2 regions of the Rhizobium binxianense genome follow, and region 1 is predicted to be linked to the other one. Evidence: predicted binding sites of a transcription regulator. Region 1 holds the regulator's gene; the other holds the start of a gene.
What was found. The regulator PhoB, encoded in region 1, activates phosphate uptake and scavenging genes when phosphate is short. The targets are predictions, from matches to a motif close to TGTCATNNANCTGTCAT.
Positions count from the first base shown of each region.

Region 2: a site for PhoB is predicted at 2,176-2,192, ahead of PO860_RS16970 (YdcH family protein). Genes of this name have one in related genera too.

Region 1 is NZ_CP118713.1:171,596-178,401, reverse strand. Features, by position in the region: gene argF (ornithine carbamoyltransferase) at 1-798, opposite strand, end outside; gene PO860_RS00875 (aspartate aminotransferase family protein) at 838-2,037, opposite strand; gene PO860_RS00870 (GcrA family cell cycle regulator) at 2,462-2,995, shown strand; gene phoB (phosphate regulon transcriptional regulator PhoB) at 3,307-3,990, opposite strand; gene phoU (phosphate signaling complex protein PhoU) at 4,148-4,861, opposite strand; gene pstB (phosphate ABC transporter ATP-binding protein PstB) at 4,906-5,721, opposite strand; gene pstA (phosphate ABC transporter permease PstA) at 5,737-6,806, opposite strand, start outside.
Region 2 is NZ_CP118713.1:3,435,628-3,442,433, reverse strand. Features, by position in the region: gene ykgO (type B 50S ribosomal protein L36) at 1-117, opposite strand, end outside; gene PO860_RS16985 (5-(carboxyamino)imidazole ribonucleotide synthase) at 281-1,357, opposite strand; gene purE (5-(carboxyamino)imidazole ribonucleotide mutase) at 1,354-1,848, opposite strand; gene PO860_RS16975 (YdcH family protein) at 1,866-2,069, opposite strand; gene PO860_RS16970 (YdcH family protein) at 2,297-2,470, shown strand; gene PO860_RS16965 (ArsR/SmtB family transcription factor) at 2,678-2,938, opposite strand; gene PO860_RS16960 (sulfite exporter TauE/SafE family protein) at 3,006-3,770, opposite strand; gene PO860_RS16955 (thiamine phosphate synthase) at 3,878-4,531, shown strand; gene PO860_RS16950 (tetratricopeptide repeat protein) at 4,542-5,624, shown strand; gene PO860_RS16945 (methyl-accepting chemotaxis protein) at 5,657-6,806, opposite strand, start outside.

The sequences.
Region 1 (6,806 bases):
ACGATGAGCCGGCAGGCAATGCATGAACAATGCATCATTGCCGGCCTTCGCCATCAAGGCCGCATTGACCTGGTAAGGCTGGAAGACATTGTGACCCCGGGCCCGATGTTCCTGATTCATGGAGACCCAGGTATCGGTCACCACGCAATCGACGCCTTCGACCGCACGGTCGGCATCATGGCAGAGCATGATTTCGGCGCCCTCATTGCGGGCCCAGTTCAGATAGTGATCCTTGGGCTCCGAACCAAGAGGCACGGCCATGTTCATGCGATAGCCGAAGCGCGCAGCCCCTTCGACCAGCGAATGCAGCACATTGTTGCCGTCGCCGGTCCAGGCGATGGTCTTGCCCTTGATCGGGCCGCGATGCTCTTCGAAGGTCATGATATCGGCCATGATCTGGCAGGGATGGGTGTCATCCGTCAGCGCATTGATGACCGGCACGGTCGCATGCTCGGCAAGTTCCAGCAGCCTGGAATGCTCGGTGGTGCGGATCATGATCGCATCGACGTAGCGCGACAGCACCTTGGCGGTGTCGCCGATCGTTTCGGCGCGGCCGAGCTGCATTTCGGTGCCGGACAGGAACAGCGTTTCGCCGCCGAGCTGGCGCATGCCGACATCGAAGGAGACGCGGGTGCGCGTCGACGGCTTTTCGAAGATCATCGCCAGCATCTTGCCGGCGAGCGGCTTGTCGCCGGTGCCGGCCTTGAAGGCCTGCTTGCGGGCGAGCGCATCGTTCATGATGGTTCTGAGATCGGCAGAGGTGACCGCCGAAAGATCGAGGAAATGTTTAGGAGCCATGGTCTTCTTACCTGTCTGCGCCCGAGGGCGGCAATCTCTTCAAGCCGTCTTCTTGACCTTGGAGGCGCGAATGCTCTCGGCGGCGCGCTCGATGCGGGCAAGACCCTCGCGGGCTTCCTCGGCGGTGACGACGAGGGGCGGAAGAAGGCGGATGACGTTGTCGCCGGCGGGCACGCCGAGCAGATGGGCGGCGCGGATCGCCTGCAGCAGTTCGGCCGAGGGAATGGCGGCCTTGACGCCGAGCAACAGCCCCTCGCCTCTGATATCCTCAATCACATCGGGATAGCGATCCTTCAGCGAGGCGAGGCCCTGGCGGAAAACCAGTGCTACGTCGCGCACCTGCTGGAGGAAGCCATCGGCGAGAATGATGTCGAGCACGGCGCTGCCGACGGCCATGGCAAGCGGATTGCCGCCATAGGTCGAGCCATGGGTGCCGGCCTTCATGCCGGAGGCAGCCTCTGATGTGGCAAGGCAGGCACCGAGCGGGAACCCGCCGCCGATGCCCTTGGCGACCGCCATGATGTCGGGGGTGACGCCCGACCATTCATGGGCGAAGAGCTTGCCGGTACGGCCGACGCCGGTCTGGACCTCGTCGAGGATCAGCAGCAGGCCGTGTTCGTCGCAGATCTGGCGAAGCGCCTTCATGAATTCGGGGGTGGCGGGACGCACGCCGCCCTCGCCCTGCACCGGCTCGATCAGGATTGCAGCCGTGGCATCGGTGATCGCGGCGCGCACCGCTTCGATATCGCCGAAAGCCACCTGATCAAAACCCGGCGCCTTGGGGCCGAAGCCTTCGAGATATTTCTCCTGGCCGCCGGCGGCGATCGTCGCCAGCGTCCGTCCGTGGAAGGCGCCCTCGAAGGTGATGATATGGAAGCGCTCGGGATGGCCCTTGGAATACTGATAGCGGCGCGCCGTCTTGATCGCGCATTCGAGCGCCTCGGCGCCCGAATTGGTGAAGAACACCTTGTCGGCGAAGGTGGCGTCCGTCAGCCGTTTGGCCAGGCGCTCCTGGCCGGGGATCTCATAGATGTTGGAGAGGTGCCAGACCTTGTCGGCCTGCTCCTTCAGGGCGCCCACCACATGCGGATTGCTGTGGCCGACCGAGGTGACGGCGACGCCGGCGCCGAAATCGAGATATCGCTCGCCGCTTTCGGTGATCAGCCACACGCCCTCGCCTCGCTCGAACCGCAGCGGGGCACGAGAATAGGTGTCATAAAGCGGCGCGGCTTCAGCCATGGCGCGATCTCCCGATCTAAAGTTATGGGGCGACTGACTCCGGCTAAGAAAACCAGGCCCGAAAAATCAAAAATGCCGCCTTGCGGCGGCGACTGGCACTATTTCCTTTTCGCGCTGCAATGTCAACAAAACTGCGCCCTTAGCGCATGCAGCAAGGGTGTGCAGCGGCATTTTCAGTCTTCAACAGGCATTATTGCAGAAATGCCACGCAGGGGCAGCAAGTTGGGGAAAACTACGAATTCGATTCATCCGGATTCATGCGACTCTTGTCACGGAGTCAGCCTCACACTAGGTTAAAGTTCAATTACTAGACTGCATGCGGCGGAACTAGTCACCAAAATTGATCAAGCGTTTCTTGTTTCGGAGCTCCCGGGACAACGGTGAGGGATTCTGCCATCACCAACGCAAAAGGTGGAGACAGGGCATGAACTGGACAGACGAGCGGGTCGAGAAACTCAAGAAGCTTTGGGCCGAAGGACTGAGCGCCAGCCAGATCGCGGCGCAACTTGGCGGTGTCAGCAGAAACGCTGTTATCGGCAAGGTTCACCGACTGAGCCTTCCGGGCCGTGCCAAGGCCGGCGGCACCAGCACCGCGGCGCGAACGCCGAAGCGCAATACAGCGGCACCGCGCGCGCCGAACTACGCCTCTCGCGTCACCACCCGCACCGTTACCCGCCAGCAGGGCGCAACGATGCTGAAGGAAGAGATCGAGATCGAAACGATCGAGGAAATGGAATATGTGCCGAGGGGCAACGTGGTCGTGCCGATTTCGCGCCGCCTCGGCCTGACGGAACTGACCGAACGCACCTGCAAGTGGCCGGTCGGCGATCCGCTGAAGGACGACTTCCACTTCTGCGGCTGCGAATCCCCCGACAATTCGCCCTATTGCAGCTATCACCAGAAGCTCGCCTACCAGCCGGTCAACGAACGCCGCCGGGCGGCAGCGCGGGCTGGCTGAGCGGCAGACATCGTTAGAATGCAGAAAACGGGCCGAGTGGCCCGTTTTTTTATGCGTGGATGGAAGCGCTCATTGCGGCTATGGCTGCCCCTCACCCTAACCCTCTCCCCGTAAACGGGGCGAGGGGACGTGCCACACGAGAGGTGTAGGAAGGGGAACGGAGACGTCGCGGCGGGGTCCCTTCGCCCCGCGAGCGGGGAGAAGGTGGCGGCAGCCGGATGAGGGGCAGTCCATCGCCGCGAACCGGACAGCAGCGGGACAAGCCCGAGCATGACGAAAGAGCCGTCGGCCGAGCTGTAGTGACGCAGCCCTCAGGCTTCCATCGAATAACCGGCGCCGCGGACGGTGCGGATGACGTCCTGCATGTTGGAGAAATTCAGCGCCTTGCGCAGCCGGCCGACATGGACGTCGACGGTGCGTTCGTCGACATAGATGTCGTGGCCCCAGACGCCGTCGAGAAGCTGCGAGCGGGAGAAGACCCGGCCCGGCGACGACATCAGGAATTCCAGCAGGCGGAATTCGGTGGGGCCGAGGCGGACTTCACGGCTCTTGCGATGGACGCGATGGGTTTCGCGGTCGAGCTCGATATCGCCGCATTTCAGCACCGTCGACAGCACCTCGGGGCGGGCGCGGCGCAGCATCGCCTTGACGCGGGCAACCAGCTCGGGGGTCGAGAAGGGCTTGACGACGTAATCGTCGGCCCCCGTCGACAGCCCGCGGACGCGCTCGCTCTCTTCGCCGCGCGCCGTCAGCATGATGATCGGCAGGCGCTCGGTTTCCGGCCGCATGCGCAGGCGCCGGCAGAGCTCGATGCCGGATACGCCGGGCAGCATCCAATCGAGGATCAGAAGATCGGGCGTGCGCTCCTGAAGCCGCATTTCGGCTTCGTCGCCACGAAGGATGGTATCGACCTCGAAGCCTTCCGCTTCGAGATTGTAGCGAAGAAGCACGCTCAGGGCTTCTTCGTCTTCAACAACTGCAACTCTCGGGATCATGCGTCTCGGTCTCCTCGCGCATGATCCTTAAACCGGGGGTGATTTAAGCAATGCATCCTGCGCAAATTCACAAACTAGGCTGCGACCTCTTTGCGCGCCCGGACGGGCGCGCATGCAATTGACTGGTCCGGGCGACTGGCCCGGGCTGTCCGGGCGATTATTCCGTAACCGCGCCGACGGTGTTGGCGCTGTCGTCCTTCGGACGATCGCCTTCCGGCTGCGCGCCGGTCGCCATGTAATAGATCGTCTCGGCGATGTTGGTGGCGTGGTCGCCGATGCGCTCGATGTTCTTGGCGCAGAAGAGAAGATGCGTGCAGCTGGTGATGTTGCGCGGGTCTTCCATCATGTAGGTCAGGAGCTCGCGGAACAGCGAGGTGTACATCGCGTCGATCTCGTTGTCGCGCTCGCGGATGGCATTCGCCTTGTCGGCGGCGCGCGTCGTGTAGACGTCGAGCACTTCCTTGAGCTGGACGAGCGCCAGCTCGGACAGATGCTCGAGGCCGCGGGCGAGCTTGCGGGGAACGCCGGTGCTTTGGACGGCGATGACGCGCTTGGCGGTGTTCTTGCCGAGGTCGCCGACGCGTTCGAGATCGGCGGCGATGCGGATCGAACCCATGATCTCACGCAGGTCCGCAGCCATCGGCTGGCGGCGGGCGATGGTGACGATCGCCTTGTCGCCGATTTCGCGTTCGGCGTGATCGAGGATCACATCGTCGGAGATGACCTTCTGCGCCAGCGCGGTATCGCCGTTGACCAGTGCCCGCACGGATTCGGCGACCATCTGTTCGGCCAGGCCACCCATTTCGGAAATCCGCCTGGAGAGGAACTTCAGATCATCATCATAGGCAGAATAAATATGTGTCGATGCCATGGGGCTTTATCCTCGAATAACGGAAAGGCTTGGTGACGCCAAAATCAGCCGAAGCGACCCATGATGTAGTCCTGGGTGCGCGGATCGTCGGGATTGGTGAACATCTTGTCGGTGTCGTTCTCCTCGACGAGATTGCCGAGGTGGAACATGGCGGTGCGCTGCGAGACGCGCGCGGCCTGCTGCATGGAGTGGGTGACGATGACGATCGTGTAGTTCTCGCGCAGTTCGTGGATCAGCTCTTCGACCTTGGCGGTGGCGATCGGGTCGAGCGCCGAGCAGGGCTCGTCCATCAGGATGACTTCAGGGCTGACGGCGACGGCGCGTGCTATGCAGAGGCGCTGCTGCTGGCCGCCCGAAAGACCCGTGCCGGATTCATGCACGCGGTCCTTGACTTCGTTCCAGAGACCGGCGCGCTGCAGGCTGGTCTCGACGATCTGGTCGAGATCGGCTTTCGACTTGGCCAGGCCATGGATGCGCGGGCCGTAAGAGACGTTTTCATAGATCGTCTTCGGGAACGGATTCGGCTTCTGGAAGACCATGCCGACGCGGGCGCGAAGTTCGACGACGTCGATATCGGGATCATAGATATCGTCGGTATCAAGCGTGATCTTGCCGGTGACGCGGCAGCCGTCGATCGTGTCGTTCATGCGGTTGAGGCTCCGCAGGAAGGTCGACTTGCCGCAGCCCGAAGGGCCGATCAGCGCGGTTACGGTGTTTTCGCGGATGTTCAGGTTCACGTCGAAAAGCGCGCGCTTCTCGCCATAGTAAACAGAGACATCCTTTCCGATCATCTTATACGGGACGTTGCTCATCTTGTGATCCAGCGCCTTTTCAACTGCAGCTTCCGTCAACATGTTCATGATGTTTAACTCCGTTTACCAGCGGCGCTCGAAGCGACGACGCAAGAGGATGGCGCCCATGTTCATGACGATCAGGAACAGGAGCAGGACGATGATGGCACCCGAAGTCCGCTCGACGAAGGCACGTTCGGCCTCGTTGGCCCACATATAGACCTGCACGGGCAGGGCCGTCGAGGGATCGAGCGGTGTGGTCGGCGCGTTGGCGACGAAGGCGACCATGCCGATCAAAAGCAGCGGCGCGGTTTCGCCGAGCGCGTGCGCCAGGCCGATGATCGTGCCGGTGAGGATGCCGGGCATGGCGAGCGGCAGAACATGGTGGAACACCATCTGCATCTTCGAGGCGCCGAGGCCAAGGGCTGCGGCGCGGATCGACGGCGGCACGGCGCGAAGTGCTGCGCGCGTCGCGATGATGATCGTCGGCAGGGTCATCAGCGTCAGCACCAGGCCGCCGACCAGCGAGGCCGAGCGCGGCAGGCCGATGAAGTTGATGAAGACGGACAGACCGAGCAGGCCGTATACGATCGAAGGGACGGCGGCGAGGTTGTTGATGTTGACCTCGATCAGATCCGTCAGCTTATTCTTCGGCGCAAACTCCTCGAGATAGATCGAGGCGGCAACACCGATCGGCAGAGCGAGCACGAGCACGATCAGCATCAGGTAGAGCGAACCGATGAGGGCGACGCCGAGGCCGGCGGCCTCCGGACGGCTGGAATTGCCGTTGACGAAGAGGCCAGTGTTGAACTGCTTGTGGAGAGCGCCGCTCGCCTTCAGCTCGTTCATCCAGGCAACCTGCTTGTCGTTGACCTTGCGGTTCTTCTCATCGACCTTAAGATCGATCTGGCCCTTGCTGGCGCTGTCGACATTGGCGTCGGCGAGCACGGTAACATTGACTGTTTTGCCGATGATCGACGGATCGGCGATCACCATATCACGCAGCTGGATCGGCGCACCCTTGGAGAGCATAGCGGTTGCATCGCGCACGTCAGGGCGGCTTGCGGCATTGATGTTCAGCTGCTTGACGATCGCGTCGCGCAGGAGAACCGGATAGTTGGCGGCGACCAGAACCGAGGGGTCGGTCGCTCGCT
Region 2 (6,806 bases), 1.3 Mb from region 1:
GCGAGCCTTGTAGCGCGGGTTCAGCTTGTTGATGATGTAGATGCGGCCCTTGCGGCGAACCAGACGGTTGTCACGGTGACGAGCCTTGAGCGACTTGAGCGAATTCTTGATCTTCATTTTTCTGATCCGCGATCTCTATGGGGGAATTCACATTCGCCCGTATCTTTAACAATCAAAAGCGCGCCATCGGGCGCGCTCTTAGGTGGGGGAGCAGATACCTCTTCACCTTTTCCATGTCAACCGCATGAAGGTGTTTTTCCCAAGGCGCTGCGGTGTTTTCTCAGGTTAAAACCGGCGATTTCCGCGTCAAGGTGGTGATATGGCCCATCTTGCGGCCGGGGCGCCATTCGGTCTTGCCGTAGAGATGAACCAGCGTATCAGGACGCCGCAGCCAGTCGGGAACGGCAAGGATATCGTCACCGATCAGGTTCTGCATGACACAGTCGGAATGGCGCTCGGCATTGCCGAGCGGCAGATTGGCAACGGCGCGAATGTGCTGCTCGAACTGGCTGACGACGCAGGCGGCCTCGGTCCAGTGACCGGAGTTGTGGACACGCGGCGCCATCTCGTTGGCAATCAGACCGCCATCGGGAAGCACGAAGAATTCGATGCCGATGACGCCGACATAGTTCAACGCGGCAAGAATTTTCTCGGCCGATCGGCGCGCGGCGTCCGACGTCGTTGGCGAGATCGTAGCGGGAACCGTCGAGGTGTGGAGGATGCCGTTGCGATGGACGTTCTCGGCGGGATCGAAGCAGACGACCGTACCGTCGGTGGCGCGGGCGGCGATGATCGAGGCCTCGCGCTCGAAGGCGACGAAACTTTCGAGGATGAGCGGCACGCTGCCCAACGCGGCATAGGCGCCATCAGCGCTGTCGGCCGTCGAGCGGAAAACCTTCTGGCCCTTGCCGTCATAACCGAGACGGCGGGTTTTCAGCACGCCCTGGCCGCCGAAATCCTTTAATGCCGTATCGAGATCGGCCTGGCTGTCGACCGTGTGGAAGCGGGCGGTCGAGATGCCGCAGTCGTTGAGAAAGCGCTTTTCGACGAGGCGATCCTGTGCTGCTTCCAGCGCCTTTGGCGGCGGATAGACTGGCACGCTTGCCGAGAGCGTCTCGGCGGCTATGACGGGCACGTTTTCGAATTCGTAGGTGACGACATCGCAGATATCAGCCAGTTCGGCCAGTGCCGCCGGATCGTCATAGGCAGCGGTAATCTGCCGGTTGGCGAGTTGGGCGGCCGGGCAGTCCGTCTGCGGCTCGAGAATGACCGTGCGAAAATTCAATCTGGCGGCGGCAATGGCCAGCATGCGGCCGAGTTGGCCGCCGCCGATGATGCCGATCGTTGTTGCCGTCATAGGTCGTCCATCGGGTATTCGGCGACGGCAGCACTCTGGCGCTCGCGCCACTCGTCGAGCCGATCGGCGATTTCTTCGTCGGAAAGGGCGAGGACGGCGGCGGCGAGCAGGGCGGCGTTGACCGCGCCGGCCTTGCCGATGGCAAGCGTTCCCACAGGAATGCCGGCCGGCATCTGTACGATGGAAAGAAGGCTGTCCTGGCCGGAGAGGGCTTTGGACTGAACCGGCACGCCGAAAACCGGCAGCGGCGTCATCGATGCGGTCATGCCCGGCAGGTGGGCGGCGCCGCCGGCGCCGGCGATGATGACCTTGAAGCCTTCTGCCCGCGCGCCCTTGGCAAAATTGACCAGCCGGTCGACTGTGCGGTGCGCCGAAATGATGCGCGCATCATAAGGGATCTCCAGCGCCTCCAGCGTGTCGGCGGCGTTCTTCATGGTCTCCCAGTCGGACTGGCTGCCCATGATGATGGCGACGAGCGGTCTGTCTGTCATCGTTGCTGCTATTCCTCTCAGGCGATGATGTCAGGGATGATCTGATCTTCCAGCTTGGAGAGCCTGTCCTTGATGATGAGCTTCTTCTTCTTCATGCGCTGGATCCGCAGAGCATCGCATCCGATCTGGATCATGGCATTGATCGCGGCGTCGAAATCCTCGTGCTCCTGGCGCAGCCGCGCCACCGTGAGCCTGATTTCCGCCTGTTCCTGATCGGCCATATGCATTCCCCGTTATCGTCTTCGGATCTTGTCCGATCTGCCGATGATTTCCGCAAGCTCCTATCACCAAATACAGGTAACGGCTAGTTAGTCTTGATCATGAAATTGCCATCTAGTCTTCATCTTTTGGCCTTCGACAAGCCTTCAAAAATATGTCACAGTCCGGCCGTTGACACCTTGATCCCCGACGATGATGGCCGGGGAGGGTAAGAGGAAGGAAGGGTCAAATGACAGTTCAAGCTCATCTTGAATCACTCCAGAAAAAGCATGTCGCTCTCGAGGAAGAGTTGCATACGCTCAGAACAGCTCCCTCTATCTCCGATACGGAAATTGCCGAATGCAAGCGCCGCAAGTTGCGCATCAAGGACGAGATTCAGCGTCTCAAGTCATCCGTCCACTGATCTTCCCAAGGGTCGCCGGTCGATCATCTTGCGAAAGAAAAGGTAAATCCATCCATTCCGCCTAGAATCAGCAAGACCCGGTGATTTCACACCAGATTTGCGCCAGCCCGATGCCTGCCAGCATCGCGGCTGGCGCTTTTGGGTCGCAGGCGTCGGGCGGCGCTGCATCATATGCATCGTGTCCCACTAGGCTTTGGCGAACACGCCTTAAGCCCAGAACTGATCCAGCCATAAATTGAGCTTGTCGAAACCGCGGTTGTTGACCGTGTAGATGCGTTTCGTGCCTTCAGATGTCACCGAGACGAGGTTGCTGTCGAGCAGCGCCTTCAGGTGTTGCGACACAGCAGGACGGCTGATCGGCAGGCCTTCGGCAAGTTCGTTGACCGTCCGCGGAGCGCGGCGCAACTCCTCCAGCAGAAACCGCCGGTTCGGATCGGCAATCGCAGAGAAGGGGTCCGTGTTCGACATACCGGGAACGCTACGTCAAACCGGCCGCCGCAGCAAGGAAATTGTGCAATGCAGCGTGCTGGAGCCCCTACCAGCCAAGGCCCTCGCGCACGATCAGCAAGGCGGCGATCAGGGCCATCGCATACATGAACGGATAGAAGATCGCCGGCTTCATGCGGCGCACGCACCAGGCGCCGGCAAGGGTGGCGAGCGGGGCGAAGGGCAGAAGCGTCGCGGAGGTCGCAAGGTTCTGGGTGTCGAGCTGGCCGAGCGCGAAATAGGGGATCAGCTTGATGGCGTTGAGGATGGCAAAGAAGCGCACACTGGTGCCGGTATATTCGCGCGGCTGTAGCTTCAGCGGCAGGGCATAGATCTGAAAGGGCGCGCCGCCCGCATGGGCGACGAAGCTGCCGTAACCGGAAAATGTGCCCCAGAGGCCGGCGGCCACCGGCCGCTGGCCGCGCGGCGGAATGATCTTGCCGGCACCCGGGCCGTAATTGTTCCAGAAATAGCGCAGGCAGAAGAGGATAGTCACCGCGCCGATGACGATGCGCAGCATATTGCCCGGAACGAGCGCCGAGGTCGCCCAGCCTAGCGCAATGCCGAAGACCGCGCCGGGCAGCATGATCTTCAGCGTCGCCCAGTCGCCGTGTTTGCGCCAGATGACGAGCGAGATCATGTCCATGAAGACCAGGATCGGCAACAGGATCGCCGCCGCCTCGACCGGCGAGACGACGAGGGCGAGGAACGGCAGGCCGATCAGCGACAAAGCGTCGCCCATGCCGCCCTTTGCGAGGCCCACGAGCAGAACGGCGGGCACGGCGGCGTAGTAGAATGACAAATCCTGCGGCATGCTTTCGGCGTCCTCCTCTTGCAAGCCTCGTCTAACGGAACTACTCACACAAAACGAGTGCGGATCCCCGATTTCGAGGGGGAATTCGCAGGAAACGGAAAGACCTCATGACCGAACCGGAAAACCGCTGCCGCCTGGTGCTCATCGCACCCGATATTGCCGATGCCGATGAACAGGCGAGGATCGTCGCCGACGCGCTGAAGGGCGGCGATGTCGCTTCGGTGATCGTGCCGCAATATGGGCTCGACGACGGCACCTTCCAGAAACATGCGGAGAAGCTGGTGCCGCTGATCCAGGATGCCGGAGCGGCTGCGCTGATATCAGGCGACAGCCGTGTTGCAGGCCGGGCGAAGGCCGATGGCCTGCATCTTTCCGGCAATGCGGAGGCGCTTTCGGAAGCGATCGACAAACATGCGCCGAAGCTGATCGTCGGCGGCGGTAACGCGGCCGACCGGCACAAAGCGCTTGAGATCGGCGAAGTCAGGCCGGACTATATCTTCTTCGGCAAGCTCGACGGCGACATCAAGCCGGAGGCGCATCCGAAGAACCTTGCGCTCGGCGAATGGTGGGCCTCGATGATCGAAATCCCCTGCATCGTCATGGGCGGCACCGATCCGGCTTCGGCGCTTGCCGTCGCCGAGACCGGAGCGGAGTTCGTGGCCCTGCGGCTGGCAGTCTTCGGCGAGCCCACCCGGGCGCCATCCATCGTCGCCGAAGTCAACGCGTTGCTTGACGAAAAAGCGCCACGGTTTGAGGATTGAAATCGCGCTCATGCCGATCCAGACCGCCCGCCTGTTGAAATTTATCCTTGCCAGCATGGCCGCCGTCGTTGCGGCCGGGCCGGATGTCGCCTTGGCGCAAGCAACGGATAGCGTCGTAAACCAGCCAGGCTCCGGGCCGACTTCGACTTTCCGCACCGACCGGCCCACCGGCCCGGTCGTGCGGCCCTCCGATGGTGTCGGCGTGTTCGATCGCATGGGTGCGAAGCTGCCGGACCTGCCGCCGGAAAAGGATTATAAGGGACCTGTCGACGAGGCTTACGGCGCCTTCCAGCGCGGTTACTACCTGACGGCAATGGACAAGGCGCTGCCGCGCGCCCAACTCGGTGATGCGGCGGCGCAGACGCTGATCGGCGAAATCCTGTCGCAGGGTCTCGGCGTCAAGAAGGACGTCAAGAATGCGGCCTTCTGGTACGGCAAGGCGGCCGAAGGCGGCGATGCGGCGGCCATGTTCAAATATGCGCTGATGCTGATGGAAGGCGAGGGCGTGCCGCGTGACAAGGTCAAGGCCGACGACTATATGCACAAGGCGGCCGAGGCCGGCAATCCTTCGGCGGAATTCAACTGGGCGCAGATCGTCGTCGCCGATAATCCCGGCGAGAAGGGACTGAAGTTGGCGCTGCCGTTCTACGAGAAATCGGCCGAGCAGGGCATTGCCGATTCGCAATATGCCGTGGCGCAGATCTACGCGACGCTGAAGGACTTGCCTGAGGAAAAGAAGCAGCTCGCCCGCGAGTGGATGGCGCGTGCTGCGCGCGCCGGCTTCGATACGGCCCAGCTCGATCTCGGCATCTGGCTCGTCAACGGCGTCGGCGGGCCGAAGGATTACGTCAAGGGCTTCGAATGGCTGAAACTTGCCGCCAATGGCGGCAACGTCGCGGCCCAGAACAAGCTCGCCCATCTCTACATCAACGCCATCGGCACGCCGCCCGACCCGGTCGAGGCGGCGAAATGGTATGTGCTGTCGCGCCGGGCCGGGCTTGCCGATCCGTCACTCGAGGATTTCTATCTCGGCATCGAGGACGATCAGCAGAAGGCGGCGATCGAGGCCGCCAACAAGTTCCGGCGGCGATAATTGGCTGCCGGGCCTCCCGACCGGGAGAGGCTTTAAAAAAGCGCGTCGGCGAAAAGATCCTCGTCGGTTTCGGCTTTGGGGGTCTCGGCGGGAGCGGGGGCGCTGTCTTCGCAGGTCGGGAAGATGTCGCGATGGATGTTGCGCTCCTGGACCATCGTGTAGGCCTTGAAGATCTTGTGGTCGAGCGGGGCGATCGCCTCGGCGAGATCGGAGATATCGGCGACCTCAGTGCCGGCGGCGCTTTCGAGCAGATCGGCGCAGCGGGCAAAGACTTCGCCGAGATCCCGCTGGAAATCGAGCTTGCCGATCAGCAGGCTGATCTTGGTGGCCACCTCGCGGCCGGCCTCGGCGAGCACCTTCAGCTCGCTTTCCATCACATTGGCTGCGGAGCGGATGTTGCCGACTGCCGACGTCAGGCTTTCTCCCAGACCGCCGGCCCCGACATCGGTGGCGGGGGCAACACGCCCAGCCGCGGCTTCGAGCGCCGGCAGGCCGGTGACGATGGCATCGGCGGATTCGTCGAGCTTGCCGGCGAAGATGCGCAGCTCGGCGGTGACGACGTTGATCGACCTGCCTTCCTCGCCCAGGCGGCTGCAGCGCAGGTTGGTGTTCAAAGCCATGTAATGGATGTCGGTCTTGACGGCGCGGATGTTGGCGATCGATTCAGACAGCTTGGCGGCTGTGCCGATCGTCGACTGGCTCACCTGGTCGGCCTGCCGGCTTGCCGTGTCGACCTGCCGGACAATCTCGTGGGCCGCCGAAACACTGGATTCCAGCGCGCGCATGAAATTGCCGCCGTCCTCGCCGCTCTCACCGCTCATCTGGTCGCGCAGCTTTAGGATTTCCCGCATGTCGTGGTCGAAACTGGCGATCGTCGTGACGACGTACTCCGAATCCCGCTGGAAATTGGCGCACATGTCGCTCATCTGCGCTGCGGTCAAATGGTGGATGACGTTCTGCAAGCGCTTGCGCGCGTCGGCGTCGAGCTTTGCGCCCTCCACGCCGGCAAAGAATTCCTCAAGCAGTGAAAGGGTGGCCTGCACATGCTCGATGCGCTGACGGGTGATGTCGCCGATCTGCAGGGCAGAGAGCGTCGACGCGACCTTGCTCTGGACGCCGCGGGCAATCGCGCCGACCTCACGGGCGACGACGCCGAGATGCTTGCGGTGTTGGGCGATCTTG